3 regions of the Streptomyces sp. NPDC055749 genome follow, and region 2 is predicted to be linked to each of the others. Evidence: riboswitches for the same ligand, from Rfam matches in the RefSeq annotation. Region 2 holds a riboswitch; each other region holds the start of a gene.
What was found. A riboswitch is a leader RNA that binds a small molecule or an ion and turns the genes downstream of it on or off. The one in region 2 is predicted to bind cyclic di-AMP.
Positions count from the first base shown of each region.

Region 1: it holds a riboswitch for cyclic di-AMP, as region 2 does, so the genes downstream of both, ACWGO0_RS18495 (M23 family metallopeptidase) here and ACWGO0_RS11400 (NlpC/P60 family protein) in region 2, are expected to answer to the same signal.
Region 3: it holds a riboswitch for cyclic di-AMP, as region 2 does, so the genes downstream of both, ACWGO0_RS14295 (M23 family metallopeptidase) here and ACWGO0_RS11400 (NlpC/P60 family protein) in region 2, are expected to answer to the same signal.

Region 1 is NZ_JBSHFH010000022.1:30,527-37,913, forward strand. Features, by position in the region: gene ACWGO0_RS18485 (STM4011 family radical SAM protein) at 1-99, shown strand, start outside; gene ACWGO0_RS18490 (SGNH/GDSL hydrolase family protein) at 96-917, opposite strand; gene ACWGO0_RS18495 (M23 family metallopeptidase) at 1,082-2,056, opposite strand; cyclic di-AMP (ydaO/yuaA leader) riboswitch at 2,062-2,217, opposite strand; gene ACWGO0_RS18500 (tyrosine-protein phosphatase) at 2,653-3,465, shown strand; gene ACWGO0_RS18505 (DUF6126 family protein) at 3,480-3,653, opposite strand; gene ACWGO0_RS18510 (helix-turn-helix domain-containing protein) at 3,721-4,329, opposite strand; gene ACWGO0_RS18515 (aspartate aminotransferase family protein) at 4,406-5,803, opposite strand; gene dxs (1-deoxy-D-xylulose-5-phosphate synthase) at 5,800-7,387, opposite strand, start outside.
Region 2 is NZ_JBSHFH010000011.1:150,422-157,808, reverse strand. Features, by position in the region: gene ACWGO0_RS11415 (NlpC/P60 family protein) at 1-261, opposite strand, end outside; gene ACWGO0_RS11410 (hypothetical protein) at 615-968, shown strand; gene ACWGO0_RS11405 (hypothetical protein) at 985-2,082, opposite strand; gene ACWGO0_RS11400 (NlpC/P60 family protein) at 2,216-3,418, opposite strand; cyclic di-AMP (ydaO/yuaA leader) riboswitch at 3,417-3,582, opposite strand; gene pcrA (DNA helicase PcrA) at 3,842-6,280, shown strand; gene ACWGO0_RS11390 (peptidoglycan DD-metalloendopeptidase family protein) at 6,310-7,387, opposite strand, start outside.
Region 3 is NZ_JBSHFH010000015.1:96,152-103,538, reverse strand. Features, by position in the region: gene ACWGO0_RS14300 (M16 family metallopeptidase) at 1-1,213, shown strand, start outside; cyclic di-AMP (ydaO/yuaA leader) riboswitch at 1,435-1,602, shown strand; gene ACWGO0_RS14295 (M23 family metallopeptidase) at 1,616-2,431, shown strand; gene ACWGO0_RS14290 (GntR family transcriptional regulator) at 2,684-3,388, shown strand; gene ACWGO0_RS14285 (HPr family phosphocarrier protein) at 3,550-3,831, opposite strand; gene ACWGO0_RS14280 (bifunctional acetate--CoA ligase family protein/GNAT family N-acetyltransferase) at 3,993-6,848, shown strand; gene ACWGO0_RS14275 (DUF5998 family protein) at 6,936-7,387, shown strand, end outside.

The sequences.
Region 1 (7,387 bases), on a different contig from region 2:
CATCTGGAGACGCTGCCGCTGTACGACGTCTTCGCGGGCGGCGTGCTGGAGCGGATACCGTCCCGGCGCCCGCTCCCTGTGCGGCAGCACGTCTCCTAGAGCGGCAGCAGATCCGGCCGCTTGGCCTCGACGTGGTCCCCGGAGGATTCGCCGCGCAGCCGCCGCCCGATCCACGGGACCAGATACTCGCGTGCCCAGAGGATGTCGTCGCGCCGGACGTCGAGCGGACGGCGCAGGACCTGCGGCGGCCACGCCTGGTCGGGGTCGGCCGGCACGTCGAGACCGAGGACCTGAGCAGCGCGGAGCGCGACCCTGGTGTGCCCCTCGGGCGACAGATGCAGCCGGTCGTCGTCCCAGGCGCGGCGGTCCTGCACGGACCGCAGCGACCACAGGTCGAGGACCGGGCAGTCGTAGCGGTCGGCGATGGAGCGCACATGGGCGGTGTAGGTGGCGATCTTGCCGCGGAGGTGCCGCAGGACCGGCACGTGGCGGGTGTCGAAGCCGGTGGTGACCATGACGGTGCCGACCGCCCCGGACAGTTCGGCGACGGCGCGCTCGAAGCGCTCGGCCACGTCGTCGGGGTCGCTCCCCGGCCGGATGATGTCGTTGCCGCCCGCGCAGAAGCTCACCAGGTCGGGGGCGAGTTCCTTGGCCCGCGGGACCTGTTCCTCGACGATCTGGTCGAGGAGTCGTCCTCGTACGGCGAGATTGGCGTACCGGAAATTGCCGTGCAGTGATGCGGTGACGCCCGCTCCCTCTTCGGAGGGCGGGAGCTGATCTGCGAGCAGCACCGCGAATCGGTCGGCCCATCCGACGAAGGTCCCGCCGGGGCCGGGGTCTCCGACGCCTTCGGTGAAGCTGTCGCCAATCGCCGCGTACGACCCTATGACGTTTGTGAGTTTCGAATCGTCTGCCACAAGCGCTTATCCTGCACCTGCGAATGTGACCTACGCGACCGTAATAAGGGGTTGACGGGTGGTGACATAGACCACCCGGTCAGTTTTTGGTAAAGCCGGAATAAGTGGAAGGGCGGTGCGCCGCCGCGCACCGCCCTTCTTCACTGCTGCCCGTCTCAGACGTCTCAGATGGAGACGCCGTGCTGACGCAGGTACGAAACCGGGTCGACGTCCGAGCCGTAGCTCGGGCCGGTGCGGACCTCGAAGTGGAGGTGCGGGCCGCTCGAGTTGCCGGTGGAACCGGAGAGGCCGATCTGCTGACCGCCGGTGACGGTCTCGCCGACCGACACGTCGAGCGAGGTCTGGTGGGCGTACTGGGAGTACATGCCGTCGTCGTGCTTGATGACGACCTCGTTGCCGTACGAACCGCTCCAGCCGGCCGAGACCACGGTGCCCGGGCCGATGGCGCGGACGCTGGTGCCGGAGGCGGCCTGGAAGTCCGCACCGGTGTGGTAGCCACTGGACCACATGGAGCCGGAGGCGCGGTACGGCGTGGTGACGCTGGGGCTGTCCAGGGGGGCCGACCAGCCGGAGCTGTTGCCCTCCGAAGCGCCGGTGGAGGCGCCGGCGTCCGTCGAGGCGGTGGACTCGGCGGGCGCGGAGTCGGAGGACGTGTCGGCCTTCGGCTCGGCGGCCTTCACCGGGGCGGCCTCGGGGGCAGCGGCCTTCGGGGCGGCAGCCTTGGGAGCGGCGGCCTTCGACGGAGCGGCCTTCGCGGAGCCGGACGCCTTGGCGCCGAGCGTCAGTTCGGTGCCGGGGAAGATCAGGCTCGGGTCCTCGCCGACGACCTTGCGGTTGTCCTCGTACAGCTTCTGCCAGCCGCCCTTGATCTTCTGCTCGGCGGCGATCTTCGACAGATAGTCGCCGGAGACCACGGAGTAGGTCTTCGGGGCGGTCTTGGCGGCGGTGGCGGGAGCGGTGTGCGCCGCGGCGACCGAGACGGCTGCGGACTTGGCGGAGGGCGCGGCCTGCTCCGCGGCGTTCGCACCGGTGGCGCCGATCAGCGGAAGGGCGAGGACGGCTCCACCCGTACCGGCGGCAAGGACGCCACGGGTGATCGGGCCGGACTTCTTACGACGGTGCTTACCCTTTGCGGGCATGGGGGAATTCCTCTCCGGCGCCTACGAGGTGAGCTGTCGGGTTCGGGCTGGAGATGCCCGGTCGCGCTGAGCGCGACTTCACCCCGAGTCGTTCCGGATTTCTCCGGACCGGCGGCTTACCTGGGTCCCCCGCTCCTGCCACGCGTGAGTGGATGCGGATTCCGGGCGGCGGCAGGATTAGGCGGTCCGTCCGGATTGACGGTGACCGTAGGCGAGTAACGACGGCCGGAACAAGCCGCCCCCGGCGCACCGGAATGCGCGATTCAATTTCCGTCCGGATTTCCGGTCACACTCCGTGGATTACGGATCTTGGCATTCCGTACGGTGCGCGGAATGCCCCTCGGCGGGTCCGCCACACACCGTCACGGATATGATCCCGCTCACCAGCCGACCGCCATCTCCCCCATAAGCAGGGCATGTTCTGCTAAATGCACCAATACGGACATGAGGGGGTACGGGTCGCGATCACGGGTCGCGATCCGGCACGGAATGGCGGCCTCCGGGGCAAGATGATTGCCTGGGGAATCAATGTCGTATCGTCACGACCGTGCCCTCGTCGGCGAGCAGCGCCGGCGCCAGACACTCCAGGAGTCACCGTGACGCAGCAGCTGCCGCAGGTCCCCCCGACGCACACTGAGCTGACCGGTGTCCGCAACTTCCGTGACGTCGGGGGCCTTCCGACCACGGACGGCCGCCGGGTGCGGTTCGGGCGGCTCTACCGCAGCGGTCACCTGGCGAACGCGACCGAGCAGGACGCGGCGTTCCTCGGCGGGCTCGGGCTGCACACGATCTTCGACTTCCGCAACGCCGCCGACCACAAGCTCGACGGGTACGACGTGGAGCTGCCGGGCGTGCGCAACGTCAGCATTCCGCTCTCCGACCCGGCCGACGGCGCCGAGTTCTGGCGGCTGGTCCGCGACGGAGACATCGCGCAGCTGCGCTCGATCCTCGCCGACGGCAAGGGCGCGGACCGCATGATCGCCTCGTACCGCTCGATCATCAAGGACCGCACCGGCGAGCACAGCCGGGTGCTGCACGCACTGGCCGAGGACAGCGTCCCCGCCCTGATGCACTGCGCCGCGGGCAAGGACCGCGCGGGGCTCTCCATAGCGGTGTCGCTGCTCGCCGTCGGCGTGGAGCGCGAGGCCATCGAGGCCGACTACCTCATGTCCAACGACGCGCACCGCCGGTACAAGGTGAAGCGCAGCGACACCTCGCCGGTCGGTATGTCCGACGAGGTCATGGAGCTGCTCAACCCGCTCTTCGGTGCGCGCGCCGACTATCTGGCGGCGGCCTTCAGCACCATCGAGGAGACCTGGGGCGGCACCGAGCGCTACCTCACCGAGGGTCTGAAGCTCTCCGCCGAGACCCGTGACCGGCTGCGGGAGCGCCTCGTCGACGAGGCGTGACCCGCCCGCCCGTCTCAGCCCTTGCCCGCCACCTCGAACAGCAGGTAGAGGAAGGCCGCGAAGACGTGCCCGGCGACCAGGTAGGCGACCAGCCGGATCACGACACCGCGCGGGAACTTCCGCTCCTGCGACTCGTAGTTCTTCCGGGACCTCGGGCTGAGCGGGTCGTAGTGCTCTGAATCGGACATAACAGTCCTTCTCTCGGTGTCAGGAACAGCGCTCGGCGTCAGGGAACAGCGCTCGGCGTCGCGGGTCTCAGCGGTTGTGGAGTCCGCTGCCCAGACACAGTTCGGCCGCCGGACTCTGCAGCAGTGTGTGGACGAACAGCAGCTCGGCGCCGCCGCGGTCGGCGGCGGCGATCCGGTGCGGGGTGAGCGAGTCGAAGTGCGCGCTGTCCCCCGGGCCGAGGTCGTGCACGGTCTCGCCGAGGCCGACCCTCAGCCGCCCCTCCAGGACGTACAGCCATTCCTCACCGGGGTGGACGCGCACCAGGTCGCCCTGGGCGCCGTACGGAACCCGGACGCGGAGCGCCTGCATGGCCCGGCCGGAGCCGCCTGCCTGGCGGTACATCCAGCCGTCGGCCTCGGCGCCCGAGTACGGGCCGCCGCGGACGATCGCGTCACGTTGGGCCGAGGACTCCCCCAGAAGCTCGGAGACCGTCGTACCGTAGACACGTGCGAGGCCCAGCAGCATGGGCAGCGAGGGTTGCCGTCGGCCCGTTTCCAGCCGGGAGAGATGTGCGGGGGAGAGCCCCGCCCGCTGAGCGGCGGTCTCCAGGGTGAGGCCACGGCCGCGGCGCAGCTCGCGCAGGCGGGGAGCGATCCCGGGCAGTTCGTCGGCCGCCGCTCCGTCGGGAGGATTCATGCCTCCATTGGGCCAGGATCTTTCCTCAGAGGCAAACTTTTTGCCTCTGAGGCAAACCCAGGCAAACCCTCGCGCTTCAACGGTTGGCGACGGCCTGTTTCACCAGGGTCCTGCCGAAGTCCCACATCAGCCCGCCCCCGCTGTGCGCGTCGTCCATCACGGCCGTGAAGGCGCTCACGAACCGGTCCACCTCCGGCTCGCCGATGACCAGCGGCGGAATCAGCTTGATGACTTCCAGATGGTCCCCGGACACCTGGGTGAGAATCCGGTGCTTCTGGAGCAGCGGCACCACGACCATCTGCGAGAAGAGCCCCTTGCGGGCCGCCTGGAGCATGGTCCAGCGGCTGCGGAGCTTCAGCGAGGACGGCCGGCCGAATTCGATGCCGATCATCAGTCCGCGCCCGCGCACCTCGTACAGCAGCTCGTAGCGGTCCACGAGCGCGGCCAGCCGCTCGCGCAGCAGATCACCGGTGCGGCGGGCGTTCGCCACCGTCTCCTCGTCCTCCATCACCGCGAGTACGGCGAGACCGGCGGCCATGGCCTGCGCGTTGGAGCCGAAGCTCGCCGAGTGGACGAGGACCCGGTCCATGGACGAGTAGACGCGCTTGAAGATCCAGTCCTTGCCGAGGGTCGCCCCGACCGGCACATAGCCGCCGGAGAGCGCCTTGGCGACACAGACGAGGTCGGGCTCGACACCCTCCTCGTGCTGGTACGCGTAGAAGTCACCGGTCCTGCCGAGGCCCGTCTGCACTTCGTCAGCGATGAGCAGCGCCTTGTGCTTGTGCAGCAGCTCCTGCGCGGCGCGCAGGAAGCCGGGCGGTGAGGCGTGCACCCCCTTGCCCTGAATGGGCTCGACGACGAGCGCCGCGACATCGCCGCGCTTCAGCTCGCGCCGCAGTGCGTCCAGGTCGCCGAGCTCGATCGCGGTGTCCGGCAGCAGCGGGGCGAAACCGTCCCGGAAGCCCGCCTCCCCGTTGACCGAGAGCGAGCCGGTGGTCAGCCCGTGGAAGGCGTGCGTGCAGTACAGGATCCTTGGCTTCCCGGTGGCGTACCGGGCGAACTTCAGGGCTGTCTCGACGGCTTCCGTACCACTGTTGCCGAAGAACACCCGGTCCAGGTGCGGGCTGTGGGTGAGCAGCTTCTCGGCCAGCAGACCGGGCAGCGGCTGGCAGTCGAAGCGGGTGAGGTCGGCGAGCGAGGCGTCGAGGACGTCGTGCACCGCCTTGCGTACGACAGGGTGGTGCCGGCCGAGCCCCATCACCCCGAAGCCGGCGAGCATGTCGAGGTAGTCGTTGCCCTCCGCGTCCCAGAAGTACGCGCCCTCGGCGCGCTCGTACACCTTGTCGAAGCCGATCGTGCGGAGCATGCGCGGCAATTGGTGATTGAGGTACTTGTCGTGCAACTCGTAGCGTTCGGCGCCCCGTTCGGCGAGGAGCCGCGCCAGATCGAAGCCCTTGGGCCCGTCGTCCTTCATGCCCCGCTCTCCTTAAGGGCCGGCTGCTGCGCCTTCGCCCGCTTCGTGGCGAAGAAGGCACTGATCTGTCCGGCGATCTCCACCGGGGTGAGTCCGATGTCGGCCAGCACCTCACCGCGCTTGGCGTGCGCGAGGAACTGCTCGGGAATGCCGAACGTCCGCAGCGGTACGTCGACCGCGGCATCCCGCAGCGCCTGACTCACCGCCCAACCAACGCCACCGGTACGGCTGTTGTCCTCCACGACCGCGACCAGCCGGTGCCCCGCGGCGAGCGGGGCGAGCTGTTCGTCGACCGGCTTCACCCAGCGGGGGTCGACCACCGTGCAGCGGATGCCGGCTCCGGCGAGCAGATCGGCGGCCTTAAGACAGACATCGGCGAGCACGCCCACCGCCACCAGCAGCACGTCGGGATCGTCGGCGCTGTGCAGCACGTCCATGCCGCCGATCCTTCCGACGGCCGGAATCACCTCCCCCACCGACTCCTTGGGGAAGCGGAGAACGGTCGGCGCGTCGTCCACGTCCACGGCCTCGCGCAGTTGCGCGCGGAGCTGGTCGGCGTCGCGCGGGGCGGCGATCCGCAGCCCGGGGACGACCTGGAGCACCGACATGTCCCACATGCCGTTGTGCGAGGCGCCGTCGACGCCGGTGACCCCGGCCCGGTCCAGGACGAAGGTCACGCCGCACCGGTGCAGGGCGACATCCATCAGCAACTGGTCGAAGGCCCGGTTGAGGAAGGTGGCGTAGACGGCGACGACGGGGTGGAGCCCGCCGGTGGCCAGCCCCGCCGCCGAAACGGCCGCGTGCTGCTCGGCGATGCCCACGTCCCAGATGCGGCCGGGGAACAGCTCGGCAAACCTGGTGAGCCCGACAGGGTGCAGCATGGCCGCGGTGACGGCGACGACGTCCGGGCGTTCGGCGCCGATCGCGGCGATCTCGTCGCCGAAGACGGAGGTCCAGGAAGGGCCCGTGGGCACCACGAGGGGTTCGCAGGTCAGCGGGTCCATCACACCGACGGTGTGGAAGCGGTCGGCGTCGTCGCGGAGCGCCGGCGGGTAGCCGCGCCCCTTCTCCGTGATGCAGTGCACGAGCACCGGGCCGTGGAACCGTTTCGCGCGGGTCAGCGCTGATTCGACGGCGGCGATGTCGTGTCCGTCGACCGGACCGACGTACTTGAGCCCCAGGTCCTCGAACATGCCCTGCGGGGCGAAGGTGTCCTTGAACCCCTTCTTGGCCCCGTGGAGCGAACCGTAGAGCGGCTGTCCGATGACGGGGGTCTGCTGGAGCACGTCCTTGCCCCACGCCAGGAAGCGCTCGTAGCCGTCGGTCGTACGGAGGGTGGCGAGGTGGTCGGCCACGCCGCCGATGGTCGGGGCGTAGGAGCGCTCGTTGTCGTTCACCACGATGATCAGCGGCCGGTCCCCGGCCGCCGCGATGTTGTTCAGTGCCTCCCAGGCCATACCGCCGGTGAGAGCGCCGTCCCCGGTGACCGCGACGACGTGGTGGCGGCGCCCCAGCACCTGGTTGGCCTTGGCCAGGCCGTCGGCCCAGCCGAGCACGGTGGAGGCGTGGGAGTTCTCGATGACG
Region 2 (7,387 bases):
GTCCAGGGACCTGGCGGCGGCGGTCGCCTTCTCCTTCGTGCCGTTGTACTGCTCTGTGGCGACCTCGGCGTCGTGGTACAGCCGGTCGATCTTGGCCCTGACCTGGGTCGGCGTCAGCTGCGGGTCGGCCTGCGCCGCGCCGTCGAAGGCGGTTGCGGTCGCGGCCCCTGCGAAGGCCAGGGTCGCCGCGGTGCGGGCGGCAGGGCCGGTGAACGGGCGCTGCCCGGCTTTCCGGTGAGCGGCTTTCCGGTGTGCTGCCACGAGGGCCGCGTCCTTCCTGTTCGGCTGCCCGTCGGAAGCTACCGGCGGGCCCGGGAGGGCCCGGTGACGGGACACCACAGGGGGAAGTGGCCCGCCACCGGATCTCCCGGCAGACGACCGGGTGCCGTCCGGTACGGGGCGGTGGAAGCCGGTCATCTGAGAAGGGACGCTAAACCCACGACACGGGAAAGAGTCGCATTGACAGCTATTGCCTTGATGTGACGTTTCGCCACCTCTGCGTGACCGGAAAAATAGCACCAGAGTCAGGCAATTCGTACAGGCGCGAGCGAAGTCGGAAGGTAGCGGGACCTGACCGGCGAGGGGTGATAAGGGCCCGGCTAGGCTGCGGAGCCATGGACGTACTCATCAATGTCTTCGTCGCCCTGCACATCATCGGCATCGCCTCGCTGCTGGGCGGTTTCCTGACCCAGATGAAGGCGATGGGCGCCGGCACGGCCCGCTTCGTACCGGCCATGCTGCACGGCGCACTGACCATGCTGGTCACGGGAGTCGCGTTGGTCGGCCTCAACCAGGCCGACGACCAGACCGTGAACAACATAAAGATCGGCATCAAGCTGCTGGTCCTGGTCGTGATCCTCGCGCTCGTCTACATCAGGCGGGACGAGGAGAAGGCGAGCAAGGGCGAGTTCGCCGCGGTCGGCGGTCTGACGGTCGCCAACATCTTCATCGCCACGCTCTGGACCTGAGCGGCTTCCGACCGGGTCAGGACCGCGTCACCGTTCCGCACCCCTCGTCAGCGCTCTTCATCCGCTCGTCCATCGACGTCTCGCGGTCGTAGGGGTCGACCGCGGGTCCGCCGTCCGTTCCGGCGGCCGGGTTCCCGGCGCCGAAGACCGGGGTGAGGTAGCCGCCGGAGCTCTCGCAGCCGCCGTTGGCCGTGTCGGTCCTGTACGAGACCAGCGAGAAGGTCCCCCGCTCGGTGATCACCTTCGCGGGATCGTCCCAGTTCAGAACGAGCTCGCGACGCACGATGGTGCGCTCGACCTCGTCGCCGCCCGGCGCCGCCACCGGATACACGTACGTGACGTCGGCGGTCACCTGGAGCGCGCCGCGCTCGCCCTCCCGGGCGGTCATCCGGCCCCGCGTCCTGATCGAGTCCCCGACAAGGCGGGCGTGGGACGGCTTGAACCTGCTGAAGAGCAGCAGCGGGTCGTTCTCCTCGTCCGGTGCGCGGAACGCGGCCTTCAGGTAGTCCTGGACATCCCGCTGATGGGGGTTGATCAGTGCGATCGCCCGGTCGGGGCGCTCGCCGCCCAGCACCTCCGGATCCAGGCTGGACGCGGCAAGGAAGTCCAGGGTCCGCTCCAGGGCCTTCTCGACCTGCGCCGCGCTCATCCACCCGGTCGCCTTCGCCGTGGGGAGCGTGATGCCGGCGGTGCCGCTCGCCCAGCCCGCCGCGGGCGACCCCCTGAACGGCTCGTCGAGCGTGGGCCGCTCGTCCGGACCCGCCGCCCCGGCCGCTGACGGTGCGTCCCTGCCTACGCCCCGGCTTTCGCCCCGGCCTTCGTCCCCGCCGAGCCATCCGGCCACCTGCCCGGGATCCACCGCCACGACCAGCAGGGCCAGTGAGGCAAGCAGTCCGACCAGGTACCAGCCCTTCCTGCGCTTCGGCCGGGCCGGGGTGTAACCCCGCCAGGGCTCCGGGGGCGCGGGCTCCTCGCGCATCCGCCGGGCCACGTCGCGGGCACGCGCCGAGGGCTCCTTCGGCGCGTCCGCCGGGACGTCCGCCGATTCCCGCAGGAACCGCTCCCACTCCTCGTCAGGCACGGACGAACCGTCCCGCTCCCCACCCGCGTTCACGTCCAACTCCCTTGACCCTCAAGTTTTTCGCATGATCGCACGGGAGTCCGGGAGGGGAGCGCGCGGTTCGAAGGGGCGTGGGGCCTCCATGGGCCGGGCGCCTGTCACGCGGCCCGGCCCATGGAGGGCCGTGTCACGCCGGCCGTACGCTGCCGTAGATCGGCATGTAGTAGATCGACTCCTCGCGCACGTTCGCCCCCGGCTTGGGCGCGTGGATCATCATGCCGTCGCCCTTGTAGATGCCGACGTGGCTGATGTCGTCGTAGAAGAAGACCAGGTCGCCCGGCTGCAGATCCGCCGTGGCCACCCGTGTGCCGACCTCGACCTGATCCCAGGTGGTACGCGGCAGATCGACGCCCGCCGCCTTCCAGGCCGCCTGCGTGAGACCCGAGCAGTCGTACGAGGAGGGGCCCGTCGCCCCCCAGACGTACGGCTTGCCGATCTGGTCCCGCGCGAAGGCGAGGACCTTGTCCGCCTTGGCGGCGTAACCGCTGTCCGCGTCCGAACCGCCGCCGGTCCCGGTCCCGGTGTCCGTGCCGGTCTCGGGCTGTTCGGCCTCCTGCGCGGCGTCCTCGGCGGCCTCCTTCGCCGCCGCCTCCTCCTGGGCCTTGCGCTCGGCCTCGGCGGCCGCGGCCTGCTGGCGGGCCAGCTCCTCGGCCTTGCGCTTGGCCTCCGCCTCCTTCTTGCGCTCCAGCTCGGCGAGCCGAGCCTTCTCCTCGGCGGTCAGCTCCGACAGCAGGGTGCGCGCCTCGGTCAGCTTCTCCTGCACCTGCTGTTTGCTGCTGCGCAGCGTGGTCTGCGCCTCGGTGAGCGTCTCCAGGCTCTTGGTGGCCTCCGCGCGCTTCTTCGCCGCCTCGTTCTGCTGTGTACGGAAGTCGGCGACCGTCTTCTGCTGCTGGCTGGTCATCCGCGCCATCAGCTGGTCCTGGTCGAAGTACGACTGCGGGTCGTCCGCGAGGAAGAACGTGGCCGTCGGGGCGACGGCGCCGCTCCGGTACTGCGCCGCCGCGAGCTGGCCCAGTTCGCGGCGCGTCTCGTTCAGCTTCTCGGCCCGCTTCGCCGCGGCGTCCAGGAGCCCGTCGACCTTGGAGCGCTGCTCGGTGGAGGCGGACTTCGCCTTGTTGTACTGCTGGGTCGCGGTGCCCGCCTGGCGGTAGAGGTCGTCGACCTTCTGCTGTACGTCCTCGATGCTGGGCCGGGGCGCCGCGGGCGCGGCCGTCGCGGTCTGCGTGGAGAGCAGAGTCACAGAGGCCAGTGCCGCCGTCGTGAGCCCGACGCCGGGTGAGGTGGTGCGCATACGGGTGCGCGGTTTGCGATGCGACGCCAAGGCCGGCATCTCCTTCCGTGGACCGCCTACCGGGTTAGCTGTCGGGTTCGGGCGGAACGGAAGGCTGCCCTACGGTCCAAGTGGGGGTCGCGGACCGATTCACCCCGGTGCTGCTTGTGGGTCCCCGGTTCCGAACGCCCGCGAGGGCAGCCCGGATTCGGCGTGGGTGCCCGCTCGGCGTGGTTCGCCTCAAGGGGGTACGGGCCACCCGTCGGAGCACGCTAGCCAACCCGTGGTGTCCCTGTGAAGGTTGATGTTCGATATGCCCGATACATTTTCGTGACCTTGGTGAAATCGATACGCGCGGCCCCGGCGAGACCTCCGGTTCCCTCACCCGGAGTGGCTGACCCGTCTCCGTACGCGCATGTCCGCGGGCCGTCCTGCGGAATGCGGCCCCGGGGTGTCAGTGGGGCCGCCTAGACTCGTCAAGCGATGAGCAGCCTCTTTGACGACAGCTTCCTGACCGGCCTCCAGAACTCGGAGGAAGGCCCCCCGCCGCCCCCCGAGGACCACGCACCCGAAGCGGTGCCGGAGGGTCTCTTCGAGGGCGTCTTCGACGCGCCCCCGCCGCCCCGCGAGGGGTATTACCGCGACGGCGCCCCTCGTCCGGTCATCGACGCCGCCGCGCTGCTCGACGGGCTGAACACCGAGCAGCGTGCCGCCGTCGTGCACGCCGGTTCGCCGCTGCTCATCGTCGCCGGCGCCGGATCGGGCAAGACCCGGGTGCTCACCCACCGGATCGCCCATCTGCTGGCCGAGCGCGGGGTGCACCCGGGCCAGATCCTCGCGATCACCTTCACCAACAAGGCCGCGGGCGAGATGAAGGAGCGCGTCGAGCAGCTCGTCGGACCGCGCGCCAACGCCATGTGGGTCATGACCTTCCACAGCGCGTGCGTGCGCATCCTGCGCCGCGAGTCCAAGCGCCTCGGCTTCACCTCGTCGTTCTCGATCTACGACGCCGCGGACTCCAAGCGGCTGATGGCGCTGGTCTGCCGCGATCTGGACCTCGACCCGAAGCGCTACCCGCCGAAGTCGTTCACGGCCAAGGTCTCGAACCTGAAGAACGAGCTGATCGACGAAGAGACGTTCGCCGGACAGGCCGCCGACGGTTTCGAGAAGACCCTCGCCCAGGCGTACGCGATGTACCAGGCGCGGCTGCGCGAGGCCAACGCCCTGGACTTCGACGACATCATCATGACGACGGTGCACCTGCTCCAGGCGTTCCCCGACGTCGCCGAGCACTACCGCCGCCGCTTCCGGCACGTCCTGGTCGACGAGTACCAGGACACCAACCACGCGCAGTACACGCTCGTACGGGAGCTGGTGGGCCCGTCCGGCGAGGCCGACGCCCCCGCCGAGCTGTGCGTCGTCGGTGACGCGGACCAGTCGATCTACGCCTTCCGGGGTGCGACCATCCGCAACATCCTCCAGTTCGAGGAGGACTATCCGGACGCGACCACGATCATGCTGGAGCAGAACTACCGCTCCACGCAGACGATCCTGTCCGCGGCCAACGCGGTCATCGAGCGCAACGAGAGCCGCCGCCCCAAGAACCTCTGGACGAACGCCGGCACCGGCGCCCGGATCACGGGGTACGTGGCGGACACCGAGCACGACGAGGCGCAGTTCATCGCCGACGAGATCGACCGGCTCACGGACGCGGGCGACGCCAAGGCGGGCGACGTCGCCGTCTTCTACCGTACGAACGCGCAGTCCCGTGTCTTCGAAGAGATCTTCATCCGCGTCGGCCTGCCCTACAAGGTCGTCGGCGGGGTGCGCTTCTACGAGCGCAAGGAGGTCCGCGACGTCCTGGCCTACCTCCGGGTCCTCGCCAACCCCGAGGACACCGTCCCCCTGCGCCGCATTCTGAACGTGCCGAAGCGCGGCATCGGCGACCGTGCCGAGGCGATGATCGACGCCCTGTCGATGCGCGAGAAGATCTCCTTCCCGCAGGCCCTGCGCCGCGTCGACGAGGCGTACGGCATGGCGGCACGCTCGTCGAACGCCGTGAAGCGCTTCAACACGCTGATGGAGGAGCTGCGCACGATCGTCGAGTCCGGGGCGGGTCCCGCCGTCGTTCTGGAAGCGGTCATGGAGCGCACCGGCTACCTCGCCGAACTCCAGGCGTCCACCGACCCGCAGGACGAGACCCGGATCGAGAACCTTCAGGAACTGGCCGCCGTCGCGCTCGAATTCGAGCAGGAGCGCGCGGAGGAGGAAGGCGCGGGCACCCTCGCCGAATTCCTGGAGAAGGTCGCGCTCGTCGCGGACTCCGACCAGATTCCCGACGAGGACGAGGACGGCTCCGGAGTCATCACCCTGATGACGCTGCACACCGCCAAGGGCCTGGAGTTCCCGGTCGTCTTCCTGACCGGCATGGAGGACGGCGTCTTCCCGCACATGCGGGCGCTGGGACAGGCCAAGGAGCTGGAGGAGGAGCGGCGGCTCGCCTACGTCGGCATCACCCGCGCACGCGAGCGGCTGTATCTGACCCGGGCGGCGATGCGCAGCGCGTGGGGCCAGCCCTCGTACAACCCGCCCTCGCGGTTCCTGGAGGAGATCCCGGACCAGCATCTGGAGTGGAAGCGCAAGGGTCCGATGGCGGCTCCGGCGGGACCGACGTCGGGGATCACGTCCTCGCTGTCGTCCTCGCGCGCGAAGTCCGGCCCGTCGGGCTTCGCGACCCGGCGCACCTCGGACAAGCCGGTGGTCACGCTGGTGGTGGGGGACCGGGTCACGCACGACCAGTTCGGTCTGGGCACGGTGACGGCGGTCGAGGGCTTCGGCGACCAGGCGAAGGCCACGGTCGACTTCGGGGACGAGCGGCCGAAGAAGCTCCTCCTGCGGTACGCGCCGGTCGAGAAGCTGTAGTTGCGGCTGGTTCCGGCTGTCGGTTCCGGCTAGTTCGGGTTGAGGCCGTGGCTGCGGAACCAGGGCATCGGGTCGATCGCCGAGCCGCCGCCGGGCCGTACCTCGAAGTGCAGGTGCGGTCCGGTGGAGTTGCCGGAGTTCCCGGAGTACGCGATGACGTCACCGGCCTTGACGGAGCCCGAGCGGATCCGGGTGCTGCTCAGATGGCAGTACCAGGTCTCGGTGCCGTCGGGTGAGGTCACGATGGCCATGTTCCCGTAGGCGCTGTTCCACTGGGTGCGTACGGTGCCGTCGGTAGCGGCCATCACCGAAGAGCCGTACGAGACGGGGAAGTCGACGCCCGTGTGCACGGACATCCAGTTGACGCCCGCCTGGCCGTAGTAGGCGCTGAGACCGTGCTGCGAGACCGGGAGTGCGAACTTGGGGCGCAGTGCCTCGCGGCGTGCGGCCTCCTCCTCGCGCTTCTTCTTCTCGGCGGCCTGCCGCTCCCGCAGGTCGATGCGCTCCTGGGTACGGCTGGCGCGGTCGGCGAAGTCGTCGGCGTCGGCGCTGAGGTTGGCGAGCTGGGTGTCCAGCTTGTTGTTGGCCGCCACCGGCTTGACGGTGGCGGGGTCGGCCGCCGCCATCGACGTGGTCTCGTCCTTCTTCTCCTCGCCACCGGCGATCCCGCTGACCGAGGCGGCTGCGATGCCCGCGACGCTCATGACGCAGGCCGAGGGAACGGCGACGGTCAGGAGTGCGGATCGCTTGGCGGGGGTACGGCGTCGGCCGCGGCTGCCCGCGCCGCCGCGGGGCGCGCGGCCCACGGGACGGGGCGAGGTGGAGGGGTGCGGGGCGGCGATGACGATGTCGGGCTCGTCGGCTTCGTGCTCGTGGGCTTCGTGCTCGTTCGTCGCGGTGTCGTGCGTGTGGTTCTCGGCGGTGGTGTGGCTGTCGGTGTCCACGTCCGCGGTGCTGAACTCGGCTGTTTCGTAAGCCTCGTAGGGAGCCTGGTGTTCGACCGGCTGTTGTTCGTACGAGGGGTACGACACCTGTTCGGGCTCGTACTGCACGTTCCCGGGCGTGGCGCCGGAGTTCCAGGCGGTGGCGTCGTAGGCGCCGGTGTCC
Region 3 (7,387 bases), on a different contig from region 2:
GGGTCTCGACGGCGTGGCCACGATCATGGCGCGCGCCCTTTCCGAGGGCACGGACAAGCACTCCGCCGAGGAGTTCGCCGCCGAGCTGGAGCGCTGCGGCGCGACGCTCGACGCGCACGCCGACCACCCCGGCGTCCGGGTCTCCCTGGAGGTCCCGGTCTCCCGGCTGACCAAGGCGCTCGGGCTTGTCGCCGAAGCGCTGCGGGCGCCCGCCTTCTCCGAGAGCGAGATCGAGCGGCTCGTCGGCAACCGGCTCGACGAGATCCCGCACGAGCAGGCCAACCCCGCCCGCAGGGCGGCCAAGCAGCTCTCCAAGGAGCTCTTCCCCGCCACGGCTCGGATGTCGCGTCCGCGCCAGGGCACCGAGGAGACGGTGAAGCGGATCGACGCGGCGGCCGTGCGCGCCTTCTACGACGCGCACATCCGTCCGTCCACCGCCACGGCGGTCGTCGTCGGCGACCTCACCGGGGTCGACGTGGACGCGCTCCTCGCCGAGACCGTCGGTGACTGGTCGGGCAACGCCGCCGAGCCCCGCCCCGTCCCGCCCATCACCGCCGACGACCGCGGCCGGGTGGTGATCGTGGACCGTCCCGGCGCGGTCCAGACACAGCTGCTGATCGGCCGCATCGGCGCAGACCGGCACGACAGCGTCTGGCCGGCCCAGGTCCTCGGCACGTACTGCCTGGGCGGCACCCTCACCTCGCGTCTCGACCGCGTGCTGCGCGAGGAGAAGGGCTACACCTACGGGGTACGCGCCTTCGGGCAGGTGCTGCGCTCGACGGGCCCCGGCTCCCCCTCGGGGCGTACGGGCGCTGCCATGCTGGCCATCAGCGGTTCGGTGGACACGGAGTCCACGGGACCGGCGCTGGAGGACCTCTGGAAGGTCCTGCGGACGCTGGCCGCCGAGGGGCTCACCGACGCCGAGCGCGAGACGGCCGTGCAGAACCTCGTGGGCGTCGCCCCGCTGAAGTTCGAGACGGCGGCGTCGGTGGCGGGCACCCTCGCCGACCAGGTCGAGCAGCACCTCCCGGACGACTACCAGGCCCAGCTGTACGCCCGCCTGGCCGAGACGGGCACCGTCGAGGCGACGGCCGCGGTCGTCAACGCCTTCCCGGTGGACCGGCTGGTCACGGTGCTCGTCGGTGACGCCTCGCAGATCGCGGACCCCGTCCGCGCACTGGACATCGGAGAGGTGTCGGTCGTCAGCGGCTGACGATCGGTCTGTTCAGCTTCGTACGTACAAAAGCGCGCAAAAGGGACCCCGGTGGGCAACTTCCCATCGGGGTCCTTCCCTTTTGTCCCCTTTGGTGGGGGAGTCTGCCTGTCTGCCCTGTGGGATGAACTACAAAACAGCCTGTCCGTTTGGTGATTGAAAGTTGTCCCGTTTAGCGTCGGCTCCGCTGTCCGTCACGTGCATGCCGCGTCCGCGGCGCCGGGCAGCCATCGCCGAGTCCCCGTCAGGCGCGAGCCTGGGGAGCCGGGGACCCACGAAGTCCCTGGGGTGAATCGGACGTCTGCGTTCCTTCGGGGACGGAGAGGCCCGTAGGAGACCTTCCTGCTCCGAACCCGTCAGCTAACCCGGTAGGCGAGAAGGAAGGAAAGGATCAGCCCCTCCATGGCGTTCACCCGTGCCACCGGGAAGCACCGTGCCCCGAGCCGCCTGACGCGCAAGAGCGCCCGGGTCGCCGGTATCGCGGCTCTGGCCACCACAGGCGTCATCGGCACGATGGCCTCCCCGGCCCTCGCCGCGGACGAGGCCCGTACCGTCAGCGACACCGGCCTGACCCAGGCCGTCGCCATCGACGGAACCCTCGCCGACCAGATCGCCGCCCAGGCGAAGGCTCAGGAGCAGCAGGCCGAGGCCGTCGCCAAGGCGAAGGCCAAGGTCGCCGCGGAAGCGAAGGCGAAGGCGGAGGCCAAGGCCAGGGCGAAGGCGGAGGCGAAGCGCAAGGCGGAGGCCCGCGCCGAGGAGATCCGCGAGGCCGAGGCCCGCGCCGCCCGTGCGGCCGAGCGCAAGCGGCTGAACTCCTTCCACCTCCCGGTCGCCGGTTCGTCCGTCAGCACCGGCTACAAGTCCAGCGGTTCCCTCTGGTCCTCCGGCAGCCACTCCGGCGTGGACTTCCGCGCCGCGTCCGGCTCCTCCGTCGTCGCCGTCGGCGCCGGCACGGTCGTCGAGGCCGGCTGGGGCGGCGCCTACGGCAACAACATCGTGCTCCGGATGACGGACGGCACGTACACCCAGTACGGCCACCTCTCCTCGATCGGCGTCTCCGTCGGCCAGAGCGTCACCTCGGGTCAGCAGATAGGCATCTCCGGCTCGACCGGCAACTCCACCGGACCGCACCTGCACTTCGAGGCCCGGACCACTCCGGAGTACGGCTCCGACATCGACCCCGTCGCGTACCTGCGCTCGCACGGCCTGAACGTCTGAGCCGCGCGCCCCACCCCAGCGTTTCCAGAAGGCCCCGGCTCCCCGCCGGGGCCTTCGGCGTATCACCCGACGCCTTCACCGACGTGTATCGCCCGGTGCATATCGTCCGAAGCCCGTCCGCCGAAGGCTTCCGTGGCCAGAAGATATCCCTTGATTCCGTCCTGCCGTCGGAAATTCGGGCTCATTGCAATAGAGTCACGGAACAGGCGTCGATCGGCCGCGTTTCGCGGGGATTAAGGCGGAGGTTCGGACATGCGCATTCCCGCGCATTCGGTATGCACGGCAATCCGTGATGACATCGTCTCCGGTGTCTTCGATCGCGGCAGCCGCCTCACCGAGGAGTTGCTCGCGCGTCGTTACGGGGTCTCGCGCGTCCCGGTGCGCGAGGCCCTGCGCACTCTGGAGTCCGAGGGGTTCGTCGTCACGCGCCGCCACGCCGGCGCGTGCGTGGCCGAGCCCACCGAGCAGGAGGCCGCCGATCTCCTGGAGGTCCGGATGCTGCTGGAGCCGCTCGGCGCCGCGCGTGCCGCGCAGCGGCGCACCGAGGCGCATCTCAAGGTGCTGCGTGGCCTGGTCAGGCTGGGGCAGGAGCGGGTGCGGCGGGGTGAGGGGGAGGATCTGCGTTCGCTGGGCGGCTGGTTCCACGAGACGCTCGCTCAGGCTTCGGGCAGCCCCGGCCTCATCGCGCTGCTCACCCAGCTCCGGCACAAGGTCGCCTGGATGTACGTGGTCGAGCAGCCCGTACGCCCTGCGGAGTCCTGGGCCGAGCACGGCGCGATCGTGGACGCGGTCGCCCGCGGTGACGCGGACCGGGCCAGGGCGCTGGCCGTCCAGCACGCCGAGCGGGCCACCGCGGCTCACCGGCTCCGCCGCCCGGACCGCCCCGGACGCACCCCCGCGCCGCCCCGGGTGAGCTCTTCGCAACACGCCGTAAACATCGGGGGCGTCCGCCATTAACAATTACGCCGTATACAAAGAAGGCTAATTCCGCAGGGCTTTCTTTGCGCTGCCTGAATTCGAGGCGCTCGGTGCATTTCCGGAAACGAAAAAGTCGCGGCCCCCGGTCGGGGGAGCCGCGACTCGATCGCAGAAATAATTCCGGCCGGAATCGGCTGGAATCAGACGGTCTCCGGAAGCTCCTCGAGCCCCTCGGCGACCAGCTTGGCCAGGCGGTCCAGGGCGGCTTCGGAGTTGTCCGCCTCGGACGCGAGCACGATCTCCTCGCCGCCGGTGGCGCCCAGGCCGAGCACCGCGAGCATCGACGCGGCGTTCACCGGGTTGCCGTCGGCCTTGGAGATCGTCACGGGGACGCCGGAGGCCGTGGCGGCACGGACGAAGATGGAAGCGGGGCGGGCGTGCAGGCCCTCGGCCCAACCGACGTTGACGCGGCGCTCAGCCATGGTTCTGCCCTTCACGAATCAATGGTTGTCTAGACCAGTCTCTCATGCAGTGCGCACTGCTGTGCCCGGTCCCCGGCCCGGCCGCTCGGCCGGGCGAGCACCCTCAGACTGCCCCGGCCCCGATCCCTCCGCGACCGGTGCGTCGGCCGTAGGCTTTGCCCATGCAGCCCACGCCGGAGCAGAGTCCGCATCACGCGTACCCCGACCACTGGGAAGCGGACGTGGTGCTCCGCGACGGTGGTACCGCGCGCATCAGGCCGATCACCACCGACGACGCCGAGCGGCTGGTCAGCTTCTACGAGCAGGTCTCCGACGAGTCGAAGTACTACCGCTTCTTCGCCCCGTACCCGCGCCTCTCCGCCAAGGACGTGCACCGCTTCACCCATCACGACTACGTCGACCGGGTCGGTCTCGCCGTCACGACCGGGGGCGAGTTCATCGCCACCGTCCGCTACGACCGGATCGACGACCGGGGCAGGCCCGCCCCCGCCCCCGCCGACGAGGCCGAGGTCGCCTTCCTCGTCCAGGACGCCCACCAGGGCCGCGGAGTGGCCTCCGCACTCCTCGAACACATCGCGGCGGTCGCCAGGGAGCGGGGCATCCGCCGGTTCGCGGCCGAGGTGCTGCCCGCCAACAACAAGATGATCAAGGTGTTCCGGGACGCCGGCTACACCCAGCAGCGCAGCTTCGAGGACGGCTCCGTCCACCTCATGCTCGACCTCGAACCCACCGCCGAATCCCTCGCCGTCCAGCGCGGCCGTGAACAGCGCGCCGAGTCGCGGTCGGTGCAGCGGCTCCTCGCCCCCGGCTCCGTCGCCGTCGTCGGAACCGGCCGCACTCCCGGCGGGGTCGGCCGCACCGTGCTGCGCAACCTCCTCGGCTCCGGCTACACCGGACGTACGTACGCCGTGAACCGGGCCTTCGACGCCGACCTGACCGAGATCGACGGCGTCCCCGCGCACCGGTCCGTCGGCGATATCGAGGAGCAGGTCGACCTCGCGGTCCTCGCCGTGCCCGCCGACCGGGTGCCCGAGGCCGTCGCGGACTGCGGCGAGCACGGCGTCCAGGGACTCGTCGTCCTCTCCGCCGGATACGCCGAGCGGGGCGCCGAAGGGCGGGAGCGGCAGCGCGAACTCGTCCGCCAGGCACGCTCGTACGGCATGCGGATCATCGGCCCGAACGCCTTCGGCATCATCAACACCTCCGAAGCCGTCCGGCTGAACGCCTCCCTCGCCCCCGAGTCGCCCGCCGCAGGCCGCATCGGGCTCTTCACCCAGTCGGGAGCGATCGGGATCGCGCTGCTCTCCGGACTCCACCGGCGCGGCGCCGGTCTGTCCACGTTCATCTCGGCGGGCAACCGGGCCGACGTCTCCGGCAACGACTTCCTCCAGTACTGGTACGAGGACCAGGACACCGATGTCGCCCTCCTCTACCTCGAATCGCTCGGCAACCCGCGAAAGTTCACCCGCCTCGCCCGGCGGACGGCGGCCGTGAAGCCCGTGGTCGTGGTGAAGGGCGCCCGGCACAGCGGTTCCAACCCGCCGGGTCACGCCGTGCCGGTCAGCCGCATTCCCGACGCGACGGTCTCCGCGCTGATGCGGCAGGCGGGCGTGATCCGCGTCGACACGGTGACGGAGATGGTCGACGCGGGCCTGCTCCTCGCCGGTCAGCCGCTCCCGGAAGGCCCCAGGGTCGCGATCCTCGGCAACTCCGAGTCGCTCGGCCTGCTCACGTACGACGCCTGCCTCGCGGAGGGACTGCGTCCGCGTCCGCCACGCGACCTGACCACCGCGGCGAGCCCCCGGGACTTCCGCGAAGCCCTGGCCGAGGCACTCGGCGACGGGACCTGCGACGCCGTGATCGTGACCGCGATCCCCTGGGTGGGGGAGAACGGCGAGGCGGAGACGGGTGACGGCGAGGTCTTGGCCGCGGCCCTGCGCGAGGCGGCGGCCACCGGTCCCGCCAAGCCCGTCGCGGTGGTCCACGTGGAGATCGGCGGCCTGGCGGAGGCCCTGGCCGCGGCCGCCGGCACGGTCGCCCCCGCCCGGAGGGCGGCTGCCCCCGCACGGGACACCACGGCCACGCCGCCCCCCGGCGAGACCGCACCGAACCCCACCGGGAGCACCCGCGCCCCTCTCCGCACCGGGCGAATCCCCGCCTACCCGGCCGCCGAGCGGGCCGTCCGGGCGCTCGCCGAGGCGGTCAAGTACGCGCAGTGGCGCCGCCAGGCGGCCGTACCCGGCAAGGTGCCCGGCTTCGACGACACCGTCGACGAGGCCGCGGCGGCCCGCCTCATCGGCGCGCTCCTTGGCCCCGACCCCGATCCGCGGGGCCGCCCCCTCACCCACGACGAGGCCGGCGAACTGCTCGGCTCCTACGGCATCACCGTCCGGCCCACGCTGCCCGCACCCCATGCGGAGGAGGCGGTCGCCGCAGCCGAGCGGCTCGGCTACCCGGTGGCGCTCAAGACCACCGCCCCTCATCTGCGCCACCGCGCCGACCTCGGCGGCGTCCGCCTCGACCTCGCCAACGAGAGCGAGCTGCGGCGTGCGTACGGCGAGCTGACCGAGCTCCTCGGCAAACCGGCCGAGCTCCAGCCGGTCGTGCAGGCCATGGCGCCGCGCGGGGTGGACACCGTCGTCCGGGCCTCGATCGACGCGGCGGCCGGCGCCGTGCTCTCCTTCGGCCTCGCGGGCGCCCCATCCGAACTGCTCGGCGACACCGCACACCGGCTGGTCCCGGCCACCGACCGGGACGCCGCCGAGCTGATCCGCTCCATCAAGGCGGCCCCGGTCCTCTTCGGCTGGCGCGGTTCAGCCCCCGCGGACACCGCGGCGCTCGAAGAGCTGCTGCTGCGGCTGTCACGGCTGGTCGACGACCACCCGGAGGTGGTCTCCGTCGCCCTCGAACCCGTGGTCGTCGCCACCCAGGGGCTGACCGTTCTCGGCGCGAGCGTCCGGCTCGCCCCGCCCCCCGCCCGTACCGACCTCGGCCCCCGCCGCCTGCCCAGCTACTGACCGTCCCGTTTCGTCCCCGCGGGTCCGGCGGCGGGACCTGCCGCACGGCGTGCCCGGCAGCCACCGGGCCCCCGTAGGATGGTCCCTATGGCAAAGACCGGTACGACGACCCAGGGGCTGCGCGCGGCGATCGAGCGCAGCGGCTACTACCCGGCCCTCGTGGCCGAGGCGGTGGAGGCCGCCGTCGGCGGGGAGCCGGTCGCTTCGTACCTGGTGCACCAGGAGACCACCTTCGACTCCAACGAGGTGCGCCGCCATGTCACGGTGCTGGTCCTGACGGACAACCGCTTCATCGTCAGCCACACCGACGAGCAGACCGCGGACACGGATTCCCCCACACCGTTCGCCACCACCTCCACCGAGTCGGTCAAGCTCGACCGGATCTCGTCCGTCGTGCTCAGCCGCGTCGTGGCCAACCCGGAGAAGTACGTGCCGGGAACCCTGCCCCGCGAGGTCGTCCTCACCATCGGCTGGGGCGCCGTCTCCCGTATCGACCTGGAGCCCGCGGCCTGTGGCGACCCCAACTGCGAGGCCGACCA